2 regions of the Variovorax sp. GW821-FHT09D04 genome follow, and region 1 is predicted to be linked to the other one. Evidence: riboswitches for the same ligand, from Rfam matches in the RefSeq annotation. Region 1 holds a riboswitch; the other holds the start of a gene.

Region 1 (7,653 bases):
GCCGCTATTTCAACGACCGCTTCATCGCCGTCATCGACCACCTGCTGCAGGCGCCCGAGCCCACGGGGCCGGTGCAGGTGAAGCTGGTCGAGGTGAAGGGCGACATTCCCTCGCAGCGGCCCTGGGTGCGCTACGAATACGCCGATCCGAAGCTCGAATCGCTCTCGGCCGGCCAGAAGATCCTGGTGCGCATGGGGCCCGAGAACGAGCGCAAGATGAAGGCCAGCCTGCGCGGGCTGCGCGCGCAGATCGCCACCGGCGAGATCGCGAAGAAGAAGCAGCCCTGAGGCGCGATGCACTGACAGCGCCCCGCCTGCACGCCCTGTAGGCGCGGGCCGATTGCATGCGGCGCGAAGGGTCGAGATGATTTGCGCCTACGACTTCGAGGGCAAGCCATGAACCTGATGAGCGTCGATCTTTACCAGAGCACCACCGACCCCGGGAAATTCCTGGCGCTTCCCGCCGGCACCGACCCGACCGAACTCATGGGCCCGATGACCTTCGATCGGGACTACGCGCACATCAAGCGCTACCAGGCGGCCTTCGCCTTCGATCCGTCCGAAACCTACGCGGGTGTGAACGCCGCGAAGATCGCCGCGGACCTGCTCACCGTGAAGTGGGCGATGTACCAGCGCGAAGGCTGAACGGCGGGCGGCTTGCGCCGCCGCGCCTTCGTCAGGCCTCTTCGGTTTCCTGGTACTCGCCCACCGGCACGCAGCTGCAGAACAGGTTGCGGTCGCCGTAGACGTTGTCGACGCGCCCGATCGGCGGCCAGTACTTGGCCTGCTTGAGTTCGGCCAGCGGGAACGCGCCGAGTTCGCGCGAGTACGGGTGGCTCCACTCCGTGCCCAGCAGGCTGGCGGCGGTGTGCGGCGCGTGCTTGAGCGGGTTGTCGTCCTTCGACCAGACGCCTTCTTCCACGCGGCGGATCTCGCCGCGGATGGCGATCATCGCGTCGACGAAGCGGTCGAGCTCGGCCAGCGGTTCGCTTTCGGTGGGCTCCACCATCAGCGTGCCGGGCACGGGGAAGCTCAGCGTGGGCGCGTGGAAGCCGTAGTCGATGAGGCGCTTGGCCACGTCCTCGGCGGTGACGCCGCTGGTGTCCTTGAGCGGGCGCAGGTCGAGGATGCACTCGTGCGCGACGTGGCCGTTGGGGCTCGCGTACAGCGTGGGGTAGTGGTCCTTCAGGCGGGCGCTGATGTAGTTGGCGCTCAGGATGGCCGTTTCGGTCGCGGCCTGCAGGCCCTTGGCGCCCATCATGCGGCAGTACATCCAGCTGATCGGCAGCACGGCCGCATTGCCCAGCGGCGCGGCCGACACGGCGCCCACGCCGTTCGACGGCACGCCGGCCGTGGCATGGCCCGGCAGGTAGGGCACGAGGTCCTCGACCACGCAGACCGGGCCGACGCCCGGGCCGCCGCCGCCGTGCGGGATGCAGAAGGTCTTGTGCAGGTTCAGGTGGCTCACGTCGCCGCCGAACTCGCCCGGCGCGGCCACGCCGACCAGCGCGTTCATGTTGGCGCCATCGACGTACACGCGGCCGCCATGTTCATGCACGAGCTCGCACAGTTCCTTCACGCGGGTCTCGAACACACCGTGCGTGCTGGGGTAGGTGATCATCACGGCGGCCAGGTGGGCGCTGTGCTTTTCGCAGGCGCGCTTCAGGTCGTCCATGTCGACGTTGCCTTGCGCGTCGCAGGCCGTCACCACCACCTGCAGGCCCACCATCTGGGCGCTGGCCGGGTTGGTGCCGTGGGCCGACGAAGGAATCAGGCAGATGTTGCGGTGGCCCTGGCCCTTGGCTTCATGGAAGGACTTGATGGCCAGCAGGCCCGCGTACTCGCCTTGCGAGCCCGCGTTGGGCTGCAGGCTGATGCCCGCGTAGCCGGTGGCCTCGCACAGCCAGGCGCGCAGCTGCGCGTCGAGCTGGGCGTAGCCCTGCAGCTGATCGGCGGGCGCGAAGGGGTGGATGTTGGCGAACTCGGGCCAGGTGATGGGGATCATCTCGCTGGTCGCGTTGAGCTTCATGGTGCAGCTGCCCAGTGGGATCATGCTGCGGTCGAGCGCGAGGTCCTTGTCCGACAGGCTGCGGATGTAGCGCAGCATCGCCGTTTCGCTCTTGTGGGTGTTGAACACCGGGTGCGCGAGGAAGGCGCTGGTGCGGCGCAGGTCCTCGGGAATCAGCGGCGTGGTGCTGGCGGCCAGCTCGTCGAATCGCGGCATCGCGGTGCCGGCGGGCACGAACAGGGCCCACAGGGTTTCGATGTCGGCGCGCGTGGTGGTTTCGTCCAGCGAGATGCCCAGGTGCTGCTGCAGGCGCTGGCGCAGGTTGACGCCGCCGGCCTGCGCGCGCTCGATGATCGCGGCCGTGTCGTCGCCGGTGCGGATCGTGAGCGAATCGAAGGCGGTGGTGTTCACCGGCTCGCGGCCCATCTGCGACAGGCCCTTGGCGAGGATGGCGGTGAGCACGGCCACGCGCTGCGCGATGCGCGTGAGGCCGTCGGGGCCGTGGTACACGGCGTACATGCTGGCGACCACGGCCGGCAGCACCTGCGCGGTGCAGATGTTCGAGGTGGCCTTCTCGCGGCGGATGTGCTGCTCGCGCGTCTGCAGCGCGAGGCGGTAGGCCGGCTGGCCATGCGTGTCGACGCTCACGCCGACGAGGCGGCCGGGCAGCGAGCGCTTGAACGAATCGCGGCAGGCCAGGTAGGCGGCGTGCGGGCCGCCGTTGCACAGCGGCATGCCGAAGCGCTGCGTGGTGCCGCAGACGATGTCGGCATCGAACTCGCCGGGAGCGACCAGCAGCGTCAGCGCCAGCAGGTCGGCCGCGACGATGAAGGCGGCGTCGCACTGGTGCGCGTGGCCGGCGAGCGGGCGCAGGTCGTGCACGTGGCCGGTGGTGGCCGGGTACTGCGCGAGCACGCCGAAGAACTCGCCGCTCACCATCAGGTGCGGCAGCGTTTCCGACACGGTGCTCACCTTGACCTCGATGCCCAGCGGCGCGGCGCGCGTCTTGATGACTTCGATGGTCTGCGGATGGCAGTCGCCCGACACGAGGAACACGTTGCTCTTGCTCTTCACGCTGCGCTTGGCGAGCGTCATGGCCTCGGCGGCGGCCGTGGCTTCGTCGAGCATCGAGGCGTTGGCGATGGCCATGCCCGTGAGGTCGCACACCATCGTCTGGAAGTTGAGCAGGGCTTCCATGCGGCCCTGCGAAATCTCGGCCTGGTAGGGCGTGTAGGCGGTGTACCAGGCGGGGTTCTCCAGGATGTTGCGCAGGATCACGCCCGGCGTGTGCGTGCCGTAGTAGCCCTGGCCGATGAAGCTCTTGAACACCTTGTTCTTCGACGCCAGCGCCTTCAGCTCGGCCAGCGCGTCGGCCTCCGTGACCGGCGCGGGCAGGCGCATCGGCCGGGCACGGCGGATGGCCGCCGGCACGATGCCGTCGATGAGCTCCGCGCGCGTTTCGGAGCCGATCACCGGCAGCATGCGCGCCTCGTCCGCCGCATCGATGCCGATGTGGCGGGCGAGGAATTCTTCGGCGTTCTCTAGTTCTTGCAAAGAGGGAAGGGCGGGAATCGGCATGGCGGTGAAGGCTCGGGGGAGAAGGAACGAAGGTGCGAAGAAGCTGCTGTTCAGCGGATCAGGATTCGGCGGCGAACTTGTCGTAGCTGGCGGCGTCGAGCAGGGCGTCGAGCTGCGCGGGCTCGCTCAGCTTGACCTTGAAGAACCAGCCGGCGGCCAGCGGGTCGCTGTTGGCCAGCGACGGGTCGGCGCGCAGCGCTTCGTTCACTTCGGTGATCTCGCCCGACACGGGCATGAACACATCGGCGGCGGCCTTCACCGACTCGACCACACCGGCGACCTCGCCTTGCGCGAAGGTCTTGCCCACTTCAGGCAGGTCGACGAACACCACGTCGCCCAGCGCGTCCTGCGCATGCACGGTGATGCCGACGGTGGCGGCGCCGCCTTCGGCCGCCACCCATTCGTGGTCCTTGGTGTATTTGATGCTCATGAAAAAACTCCTCGTGGAAAAAATGGAATCGGGGTGCAGAGCCTAGCCGGGTCTGCGGTGTTCAGTGTCGGTCAGCCGCGGTAGTAGCGCGTCGGCACGAAAGGCATCGTTGACACCTCCATCGGCACCGGCTTGCCGCGCACGATGGCCTGCACGCGCGTGCCGGGCTCGGCGAAGGCGGCGGCCACGTAGCCCATGGCCACGCAGCGGTCGGCCGTGGGGCCGAGCAGGCCGCTGGTGACGGCGCCGATGTCGTGCCCTTCGAGCGACTGCAGCAGCGTGCCGTCGCGCACCGGAATGCGTTCCAGTGCCACGAGGCCGACGCGCTTGCGCGTGAGTGTCTTGTGGTCGGTATGGCCGGCCGCGCCCGAGGCGACGGCGGCCAGCTGGGCCAGCACCTTGGCCGCGCCCGGAAAACCGCCTTCGCGCGCACCGCCGGCGCGGCGCACCTTCTGGATCGCCCAGTTGAGCGAGGCTTCGACCGGGGTCGTGGTGGTGTCGATGTCGTTGCCGTACAGGCACAGGCCGGCTTCGAGCCGCAGCGAGTTGCGCGCGCCCAGGCCGACGGGCTTCACTTCGGGCTGCGCGAGCAGCAGGCGGGCGAGGGCGTCGGCGTCTTTTGCGGCCACCGAGATTTCGAAGCCGTCTTCACCGGTGTAGCCGCTGCGGGTGACAAAGGCGGCGATGCCGCCGATCTGCACCGCGCCGCCGGTCATGAACACGAAGCGCTCGATGCCGGGCGACAGGCGCGCCAGCGTGGCGGCGGCCTGCGGACCCTGCAGCGCCAGCAGCGCGTGGTCGGGCAGGGGCTGCACCTGGCAGCGCGCGCCGATCCTGGCCTGGATGTGGGCGATGTCGGCCACCTTGCAGGCGCCGTTCACGATCACGAAGAGCGAACCGCTGCCTTCGTTGAAGAACATCAGGTCGTCGAGGATGCCGCCCTCGTCGTTCAGCAGCAGGCCGTAGCGCTGCTTGCCGGCGGGCAGATCGACCACGTCGACGGGCATCAGGGTTTCGAACGCGGCGGCGGCGTCGGGGCCGACCAGGCGCAGCTGGCCCATGTGCGAGATGTCGAACAGGCCGGCCGCATTGCGCGTGTGCTTGTGCTCGGCCATGAGGCCGGCGGGGTACTGCACGGGCATCGAATAGCCGGCGAAGGGCACCATGCGGGCGCCCAACTCGACGTGGAGGTCGTACAGCGGGGTCTTGAGAAGTTGGGCGTTGGAAGCGGAGGAAGCAGCCACGGGGTACTCCAAAGGGGCAGTCGAAATCCATGGCTGCAACGCCACGGGCCACCCCTGCTGTCCGCTTTACCTGAGAGATTCGCCCCACGATCGGGGTTTGCTCCTTCGGTGGGCCGCATGCAATGCCACGGCCTCTCTCCAGCAAGGAAACGCCGGTGGTTGCCGGCGTCTTGTCAGTCCTTTTGCCTGAGCGTTCGGGGAACCCCTGCGCCTTCGGCGGCCCCGTCGCGCGGGGCTCTCTCCTGACCCGGCGAGTGTAGTGGATCGCGGGGCCGGGGCTGGCGGCTCAGTGCACGGTTTCGGCCGGCGGCAGCAGCTTGTCGATGCGCTCGCGCAGCGAGTCGGCGCGCTCGGGGCCGGCGGCCTTCTCGATCTCGGAGAGCATCAGCGCGGCGATGGTCAGCATGGCCTCGCGGTCGCGGGCCTCGCGCAGGGCGTCGCGCATCTGGTTGGCGAAGCGCGGGTCGCGGCGCACGAACATGCGCTCGCAGATGTCGAACAGGAACATGCGCGTGGTGGCCAGCGAGCGCTTGCCGTCGAAGCTGTCGGCCGAGGTGGCGACCTGGATCGGCTCGGCGGCGGGGACGGGCGTGGGGGCCGGTGCAGGCGGCGGCGCGACCGGGCGCGCGACCTGCAGGTAGCCGCGCTGCATCAGCCCCTGGATCGCCTGCTCGGCCTCGACGCGGCTGGGGAACAGCGGGCTGAAGTCGGTCAGCGAGCGCCGGCCGTCGGCCATGAGCAGCAGGGCGCGCTCACGCTGGCTGAGCGTGCGCTGCCCGGCCTGGAGTTCGTCGCGTGCCTTCTCGGTCTTGGTGGGGAACATGGCGGCCACAGCTTTCGGAGGTCGAAGGCTGCAGCATCGTTGCAAGTGGTGACATCTTCGTGAACCATTTGCCTTACAGGGACAAGGCGGCGCGCGTCAGTTGCCCGCGCTTTCCTTGCGGATCAGCCAGCGCGGGCCCACGCGCTGCAGCTCGAGCGTCTTGCGGTCGGTCTCGGTGAGCGCGTCGGCGCTGTAGACCTGCCGGAACTGCGCGCTGGCCGAGGTGCCCTGGACGCTGATCACCAGCCCCTCGATGCCCACGCTGATGCGCGACTTGCCCGTGATGCGGGCGCGCCGGTCGGCCTCCCAGCGCTCGCGGGTCTGGCCGCGCGCGGGGGTGAAGTCGCTCGCGTAGGCGGCGAGGTAGCGCTCGACGTCGCGCGCGGACCAGGCGGCGGCCCAGGCGCGCACGGCGCTTTCCACTTCGGCGAGGTGGGTGACGGGATTGGTGGGATTGGCGGGGGCAGCTGCTGGTGCAACGGCTGCAACGGGCGCGGCGGCCGGCGTGGCCGCGATACCGGCGGTGGCCAGCAAGCCGGCAGCGACAAGGCTGCTGCCCTGGGCGACGATTCGGTGCATGGCGTCCTTCTCTTTCCTTCTTCTTGTCTGTCAGGCTCGACGTCGAAGCTTGCGTCGATTCTGGCAGTGAAAGAGGAGGCGTGCGGCGTTGAATCGCCCACGGATTTCGGTGGTCCGTGGTTCAGGGCGCGTGCACAGGCCACCGGGTACTTCCCTCCGCGAATGTCCCCCGCCTTCGGCTCCTCCTTGATTTCGCTGCGGGAAGCACCCAGTGCCCTGTGCACGGTGGGCGCTGCCGTAGCGCGGGAACGGAACTCAACTCAGGCCGCGGCAGCCTCGCCCGCCATCACCTGCACTGTGCGGTTGCGCAGCCGCAAGGCGAGCACGGTCGCGACGCACAGCACGCACAACACCACCGTCAGCGTCACGCCGAGTCCGTGCGCATCCGACAGCAGGCCGAACAGCGGCGACACCAGCCCGCCGACCGAGAGCGCGAGTCCGAGCGTGATGCCGCTGGCGGTGGCCGGGTTGCGCGGCAGGTAGTCCTGCGCGAGCGTCACCTGCGCGGCGAAGGGGAGGAACATGCTCATGCCGAGCCACGCGGTGCAGGCCAGCGCCGCGCCGGGCGTGGAGGAGAGCACGAGGCCCGCCATGGCCGGCAGCGCGAGCAGGTAGCCGCAGCGGATCGTGCCCATGCGCCCGATGCGGTCGCCGAGCCAGCCGCCGGCCAGCGTGCCCACGGCCCCTGCGGCGGTGAAGGCGGTGAGCGCCGCGGCGCCCTGGAAGGTGCTGCCGTGCAGGTCGCGCGTGATGCGCAGCGAGAGCATCGACAGCACCGTGACGTAGGGGATCGACCAGCCCACGATGGTCGCCACCAGCAGGCTGAAGGCGCGCCAGTCGTTGTGCGGCTTCAGCACCTGGGCGCGGGCCTGCGCGGCCCGCGCCGCCGTGGCCGCGTGCTGGGCGGCCGCGCCGCGCCGCGCGTTCGCCACGACCCACACCACGCCCATCGCCACCGCGGGAATGCCCAGCAGGTAGCTGCGCGACAGGCT
Region 2 (7,653 bases), on a different contig from region 1:
CACTCGACCGGCCGCAGGAAGCCATCGACGCCGTGCGCAACACGCTGGTCGGCCTGGCCGACGCGGGCAGCGACGGCATCCGCCGCACCGGCGACCTGGGCGCCGACGTGCTGGTGCGCCACATCATCGGCCTCGACCCGACGCGGCGCGGCATCGCCATTGCCGACAACGCCGAGGCCGGCATGCGGCTGAGTTTCTGCCGCCGCAACGCGCAGGCGGCGCGCGCCGACCTGATGCGCATCTGCGCCGAGATCCGCGAAGAGCTCGAGCCCGAAGAACAGACGCTGGCCACCGCACGCGCCGTGGCGGCCGGTGAGGCCGAGGCCGCACCGCATCCGGCGCGGCGCATCGCGGGCGCGGTGTACGTGAGCTGCTCGGGGCGCGGCGGCCCGCACTTCGGCGCGCCGGGCGCCGAGCTGCAGATCGTGCGGCATGCGCTGGGCGACGTGCCGCTGGTCGGCTTCTTCGCCGCGGGCGAGATCGCGCGCCACCACCTGTACGGCTACACCGGCGTGCTGACGGTGTTCACTGCGCCGGACTGACTGACTGGCTGACTGACGGGAAAAAACGACGCGCGCGCCTGCGCACTGTGTTCGCGGGCGCTTCGCGTCGCTAGAATCCGCCCGCTTTCTTGAATCTCTGCTGCTGCAAGAAAGAGTGATCCGCGCGCCCCGAGGCACGCGGTCGATCTCTTTCGCCCCGCCACGCGACGTGACGGGGCCCGGAAACCGACACGGTTTCCCCGAATGGAATTGCAGCCATGGGCAGCCCCACCCACAGTCATTTTTCGAGACTCCAGCGCGCCTTTTCGCGCGCGAACATCGCCGTCGACTACCGCGACGGCATCTATCACCTGCGCAACGAAGCCGCGCAGGCGACCGTGCTTCTGCCGCAGAGCCTGCCGCTGGAAGAAAAAGCCGTGAACCAGCTGCTGGCCTTCGCCAGCGTGCGCTCGCCCGACGGCGCGCACGGCGTGTGCAAGGCCTGCGCGACGCCGGACTTTCATCCAGGCTCGGTCGCGCCGGTGGGCAGCGTCGTCGCCACCGATGGCGACTTCGTGATCCCCGCCGCGGTCGGCACCGACATCAACTGCGGCATGCGCCTGCTGACCACCGGCCTCACGCTGGACCAGGTGGCGCCGCACAAGACGCAGCTGCTCGCGCGGCTCACGCGCAGCCTGCTCGACAACGGGCGCGACGTGCCGGTGCACACGGCGGCGTTTCGCGCGCTGTTCGACGACGGACCGGCCGCGTTCCTGGACGCCGTGCGTGGCGACGGACTCTGGGCGGCCTGCGACCGCGACCGGCTGCAGGCCGAGATCGGCGCGTGCATCGGCCTGGCGAGCTTCGGCGGTCAGTCGCGGCACGCACCGCCGGCCTACACCGGCGCGCGCCACGAGGTGTTCCGCGACCCGTGCCTGGGCACGCCGGGCAGCGGCAACCACTTCGTCGAGCTGCAGGTGGTCGACCAGGTGATGGACCGGCACGCGGCCTACCGCGCGGGGCTCAAGGCCGGCGAGGTCGTCGTGATGATCCACAGCGGCTCGCGCGACATCGGGTTCCATGTCGGTGGCCGCTGGATGGACCGCGCGCGGGCCGAGTGGCCGCAAGGCCTGCGCCATCCGAAGAGCGGGCTGTACGGCCTGGCGGGGCCGCTGGCGCAGGAGTACCTCGAAGCCATGGGCGTGGCCGCGCGCTATGCGTGGGCCAACCGCGTCGTGCTGGCCGAGCTGGTGCGCAAGGACTTCGCCGAGCTGCTGGGCGCCACGGCGTCGACGCTGGTGGTCGACGTGCCGCACAACGTGGTGCTGCGCGAGCACGGCATGAACATCCATCGCAAGGGCGCGACGCCGGCGCACGCGGGCGACCTGGCGCTGATTCCCGGGTCGATGGGCGATCACTCGTACCTCGCGACCGGGCTGGGGCATGAAGACTGGCTGTGGTCGTGCAGCCATGGGGCCGGCCGGCGCATGCGTCGGCAGGAAGTGCGCGCGATGCGGCCTGCGCCCGGCGACGCCGATGCCAGCTGGCAGTGCGTGACCTTGCGCGAGGAGCGCCGCATCGAGGAGGCGCCGCAGGCCTACAAACCGATCGGCGCGGTGATCGAGGCGCAGGAAAGCGCGGGGCTCATCCGCTGCGCCGTGCGGCTCAAGCCCTGGGTCACGTTCAAGGCATGACCCGAGGACGCGTGTCGTGTCAGCCCAGTGCGGGTTGCACGGCGCGCGGCGCGGGCGCCGGCATGCCGGCGAACGCGAAGTCGACCTCGGGCGCCAGCCCGCTCACGATGCGCGCGATCGACTTGCCCGAGCCGCAGGCGTGCGTCCAGCCGAGCGTGCCGTGGCCCGTGTTGAGGAACAGGTTCGGCAGCTTGGTCTTGCCGATCAGCGGCACGTTGCTCGGCGTGGCCGGGCGCAGGCCGGTCCAGAACTGCGCGCGCTCGGTGTCGCCGGCGCCGGGGAAGAGCTCCTCGACGCGCCGCACGATGGCTTCGCAACGCACGCGGTTCAGGTCGCGGTCGTAGCCGTTGAGCTCGGCCGTGCCGGCGATGCGCAGGCGGTCGCCCGACTCGGAGGTGTAGCGCGAGAACACCAGCTTGTATTCGTCGTCCGTGAGCGAGACCTGGTGCGCCTTCGACGCGTCCTTCACGGGCAGCGTCACCGAGTAGCCCTTGGCCGGGTAGATCGGCAGGCGGATGCCCAGCGGCGCGGCATACAGCGGGCTCAGCGAACCCATCGCGAGCACGAAGGCGTCGCCGCGGATGCGCTGGAAGCGGCCTTCGTTGTCGGTCGCCTCGACGTGGTCGATGCTGCCGCCGGCTTCGCGCAGCGCGGTCACCGTGTGGCTCATGAGGAACTTCACGCCGGCCGCTTCGGCCAGCTTCACGAGCTCGCGCGCGAAGCGGTTGGCGTCGCCCGATTCGTCTTCGGCGGTGTACGTGGCGCCGGCGAGTTGGGGGCGGATGTGGGCGAGGGCGGGTTCGATCCTGATGGCTTCGTCGGCCGAGATGACCAGCCGCTCGCAGCCCAGGGCACGCATCTGCTCGGCGGGCGCGAGGGCGCCGTCGAATTCCTTTTGCGTCGTGTAGAAGTGCAGGATGCCTTGCGTGCGCTGGTCATAGTTCAGGCCGGTGTCTCGACGCAATTGCTGCAACATTTCCCGGCTGTATGTACCGAGACGAACGATCTGTTCGATGTTGTGGCGGGTGCGCGCGGGGGTGCATTCGCGCAAGAACTGCAGGCCCCAGAGCCACTGGCGCATGTCGGCGCGGATGCGAAACAGCAGCGGCGCATCTTCCTTGCCGAGCCATTGCAGCACCTTCAGCGGCGCGCTTGGATTGGCCCACGGTTCGGCATGGCTGACCGAGATCTGGCCGCCGTTGGCGAAGCTGGTTTCGGCGGCCGGGGTGGCCTGCCGGTCGATCACGGTCACCTCGTGGCCGAGTTGCTGGAGGTAGTAGGCCGAAGTCACGCCGAGCAGGCCGGCGCCAAGAACGATCACACGCATTGCAAGTACCTTTGAGTTTGCAGCGCTTGAACGGCGGGCGTGGAGTGCTATTGAACCAATAGCAAGCAACCGGACGACCGATGTCCAAGTTGCCGCTCCCCCTGTCCTCGGTACCTGAGAGATTCACCCTGCTGCACCCGCAGCGGGTTTGCTCCTTCGGTGCGCCACATGGCGTGGCGGCTCTCCAGACGGCTGTATCGATGAGTGCAGTACTGACCCCTTGCCGAAGTTCCTGGGCGTTGCCTGGAATTTCGTCGGGCCGACCTGAGCGTTTATGGGAGTTTGCGCCTTCGGTAGGGCCTCCGTGGAGGCCCGCTCTCCTGCAATTGTTGGCGATTGTAGGCGGGCCCCGCAAGCCGGCCAAGCCCTGTACATCGGCACTTCACACCGATGGGATAATTGAATGTTGATTTTTGGTAAAGCAAACTTTTTTCTACATGCAGGGGACTCCATGATCCTGGTTACCGGCGGCGCAGGCTTCATTGGCGCCAATTTCGTGCTCGACTGGATCGCGCAGGGCAACGAGCCCGTCGTGAACCTCGACAAGCTGACCTACGCGGGCAACCTCGAGACCCTGGCGTCGCTCAAGGGCAACGCGAACCACGTCTTCGTGCAGGGCGACATCGGCGACAGCGCGCTGCTCGATCGCCTGCTGGCCGAGCACAAACCCCGCGCCGTCGTGAACTTTGCCGCGGAATCGCATGTGGATCGTTCGATCCACGGCCCGGAAGACTTCGTGCAGACCAACGTGCTCGGCACCTTTCGCCTGCTCGAATCGGTGCGCGGCTACTGGAACGCCCTGCCGGCCGACCAGAAGGCCGCCTTCCGCTTCCTGCACGTGTCGACCGACGAGGTCTACGGCTCGCTCTCCAAGACCGACCCGGCCTTCACCGAAGAGAACAAGTACGAGCCCAACAGCCCGTACTCGGCCAGCAAGGCTGCCAGCGACCACCTCGTGCGCGCCTGGCATCACACCTACGGCCTGCCGGTGGTCACGACCAACTGCTCGAACAACTACGGCCCGTTCCACTTCCCCGAGAAGCTGATCCCGCTGATGATCGTCAACGCACTGGCCGGCAAGAGCCTGCCCGTGTACGGCGACGGCATGCAGGTGCGCGACTGGCTCTACGTGAAGGACCACTGCAGCGCCATCCGCCGCGTGCTCGAGGCCGGCAAGCTCGGCGAGACCTACAACGTCGGTGGCTGGAACGAGAAGCCCAACATCGAGATCGTCAACACCGTGTGCGCGCTGCTCGACGAACTGAGCCCCCGCGCCGACGGCAAGCCGTACAAGGAACAGATCACCTACGTCACGGACCGCCCGGGCCACGACCGCCGCTACGCCATCGATGCACGCAAGCTCGAACGCGAACTCGGCTGGAAGCCCGCCGAGACCTTCGATACCGGCATCCGCAAGACCGTCGAGTGGTACCTCGCGAACGGCGAGTGGGTGCGCAACGTGCAAAGCGGCGCGTACCGTGAATGGGTCGAGAAGCAATACGACGCTGCGCCTGCAAAGGCTTCCGCATGAAGTTGCTGCTGCTCGGCAAAGGTGGACAGGTCGGCTGGGAGTTGCAGCGCAGCCTCGCGCCGCTCGGCGAACTGGTCGCCCTGGACTTCGACAGCACCGACTTCCACGCCGACTTCAGCCGTCCCGAGCAGCTGGCTGCAACCGTGCTGGCGGTGCGCCCCGACGTCATCGTCAATGCCGCCGCGCACACTGCCGTCGACAAGGCCGAGAGCGAGCCCGACTTCGCGCGCAAGCTCAACGCCACCTCGCCCGGCGTGGTGGCCGAGGCCGCGCAGCAGATCGGCGCGCTGATGGTGCATTACTCCACCGACTACGTCTTCGACGGCAGCGGCACCCGCCCCTGGAAAGAAGACGACGCGACCGGCCCGCTCAGCGTGTACGGCCAGACCAAGCTCGAAGGCGAGCAGTTGGTGGCGCAGCATTGCGCGAAGCACCTGATCTTTCGCACCAGCTGGGTGTACGCCGCACGCGGCGGCAACTTCGCCAAGACCATGCTGCGCCTGGCCAAGGAGCGCGACAAGCTCACGGTCATCGACGACCAGTTCGGCGCCCCCACCGGGGCTGAGTTGCTGGCCGACATCACCGCGCACGCCATTCGCGCCACGCTGCAAGACCCGGCCAAGGCCGGGCTGTACCACTCCATCGCCGGCGGCGAGACCACGTGGCACGGCTACGCGCGCTTCGTGCTCGAGATGGCGCAGCAGGCCGGCGTCGAACTCAAGGCCGGCCCGCAGGCCGTGGAGGCCGTGCCCACCAGCGCCTTTCCGACGCCCGCGAAGCGCCCGCACAACTCGCGGCTCGACACCACCAAGCTGCAGACCACCTTCGGCCTGCGACTGCCGCCCTGGCAGGAAGGCGTGGCACGCATGCTGCGCGAGACGCTCTGACCGACTGATTTTTCCCGGCCTCCCACACTAGAAGACCCCATGACGCAACGCAAAGGCATCATCCTTGCCGGTGGCTCCGGCACCCGCCTGCACCCGGCCACGCTCGCCATGAGCAAGCAACTGCTGCCGGTGTACGACAAGCCCATGATCTATTACCCGCTGAGCACCCTGATGCTCGGCGGCATGCGCGACATCCTGATCATCAGCACGCCGCAGGACACGCCGCGCTTCCAGCAGCTGCTGGGCGACGGCAGCCAGTGGGGCATCAACCTGCAGTACGCGGTGCAGCCGAGTCCCGATGGCCTGGCGCAGGCGTTCATCATCGGCGACAAGTTCGTGGGGAACTCGCCGAGCGCGCTGGTGTTGGGGGACAACATCTTCTATGGGCATGACTTTGCCCATCTGCTGAGCGGCGCCGACGCGCAGGACGCGGGAGCCACTGTGTTCGCGTACCACGTGCATGACCCGGAGCGGTATGGCGTGGTCGCGTTCGACGCACAAGGCAAGGCCAGCAGCATCGAGGAAAAGCCGCTCAAGCCCAAGAGCAACTACGCCGTGACGGGCCTGTACTTCTACGACAACCAGGTCATCGACATCGCCAAGGCGGTGAAGCCGAGTGCGCGAGGCGAGCTCGAGATCACGGCCGTCAATCAGGCGTACCTCGATCTTGGCCGGCTCAACGTGCAGATCATGCAGCGCGGCTACGCCTGGCTTGATACCGGTACGCATGAAAGCCTGTTGGAGGCGGGGCAGTTCATCGCCACGCTGGAGCACCGGCAGGGGTTGAAGATCGCCTGCCCGGAGGAAATCGCGTGGCGGCATGGCTTCATCGACAAGGAGCAACTGGCGCGGCTGGCCTTGCCACTGCAGAAAAATGCCTACGGCAAGTACCTCAATCGGCTGCTTGTCGAAGAGCACTCATTCTGAACACTGACACACAACAATTTCTTCGGTAGCACAAGTCATGCATGCATCAACTCAAACCCTGACGGGTCAAAAGTACCTCGTAACCGGCGCAGGCGGGTTCATCGGAAGCCATCTCGTCGAAGCGCTCGTGCGTGCCGGCGCTGACGTCACGGCCATGGTCCGCTACGGTTCCGCATCGAGTTGGGGCAATCTCGAATTCGCACCGGATGACGTGAAGGGTCAGTTCCGCGTCGTGGCGGGCAACATCGACGATGGCGATTTCGTCATGCATGCCATGCAGGGCATCGACGTCGTCTGCCATCTGGCGGCCCTGATCGCCATTCCGTACTCGTACGTTGCCCCGCGCAGCTACGTGCGCACCAACGTCGAAGGAACGCTCAACGTCGTGGAGGCCGCGCGCCGTCTGTCGGTTCGTCGCGTCGTCCACACGAGCACCTCCGAGGTGTACGGCACCGCGGTGCGCGTGCCGATCGACGAAGAGCATCCGCTGCAAGGGCAGTCGCCTTATTCGGCCTCGAAGATCGGGGCGGACAAGATCGCCGAGAGCTACTACCGCTCGTTCGACACCGGTGTCGTGACCTTGCGCCCGTTCAACACGTTCGGCCCGCGCCAGTCCGCCCGGGCATTCATCCCGACCATCATCTCGCAGGCATTGACCCAGGACGTGATCAAGCTCGGATCGCTGACCCCTGAGCGCGACATGACCTTCGTGACGGACACGGTCGCCGGTTTCGTCGCTGCTTCGGTGACGCCCGGCATCGAGGGGCAGACCATCAACCTGGGAACCGGCTCGACCTACACGATC

The links. Region 1 has a riboswitch for glycine ahead of gcvT (glycine cleavage system aminomethyltransferase GcvT). Riboswitches for the same ligand answer to the same signal wherever they lie in the genome.
Region 2: it holds a riboswitch for glycine, as region 1 does, so the genes downstream of both, AC07O4_RS25670 (D-amino acid dehydrogenase) here and gcvT (glycine cleavage system aminomethyltransferase GcvT) in region 1, are expected to answer to the same signal.

Annotation. Positions count from the first base shown of each region.
Region 1 is NZ_JBWKPA010000003.1:225,813-233,465, forward strand. Features, by position in the region: gene AC07O4_RS11410 (DUF3014 domain-containing protein) at 1-287, shown strand, start outside; gene AC07O4_RS11415 (hypothetical protein) at 396-644, shown strand; gene gcvP (aminomethyl-transferring glycine dehydrogenase) at 676-3,585, opposite strand; gene gcvH (glycine cleavage system protein GcvH) at 3,644-4,015, opposite strand; gene gcvT (glycine cleavage system aminomethyltransferase GcvT) at 4,087-5,259, opposite strand; glycine riboswitch at 5,307-5,411, opposite strand; glycine riboswitch at 5,424-5,514, opposite strand; gene AC07O4_RS11435 (hypothetical protein) at 5,546-6,082, opposite strand; gene AC07O4_RS11440 (L,D-transpeptidase Cds6 family protein) at 6,179-6,661, opposite strand; gene AC07O4_RS11445 (MFS transporter) at 6,922-7,653, opposite strand, start outside.
Region 2 is NZ_JBWKPA010000010.1:126,427-134,079, forward strand. Features, by position in the region: gene AC07O4_RS25660 (FIST signal transduction protein) at 1-542, shown strand, start outside; gene AC07O4_RS25665 (RtcB family protein) at 761-2,176, shown strand; gene AC07O4_RS25670 (D-amino acid dehydrogenase) at 2,196-3,503, opposite strand; glycine riboswitch at 3,595-3,701, opposite strand; glycine riboswitch at 3,746-3,836, opposite strand; gene rfbB (dTDP-glucose 4,6-dehydratase) at 3,955-5,034, shown strand; gene rfbD (dTDP-4-dehydrorhamnose reductase) at 5,031-5,921, shown strand; gene rfbA (glucose-1-phosphate thymidylyltransferase RfbA) at 5,961-6,848, shown strand; gene AC07O4_RS25690 (GDP-mannose 4,6-dehydratase) at 6,886-7,653, shown strand, end outside.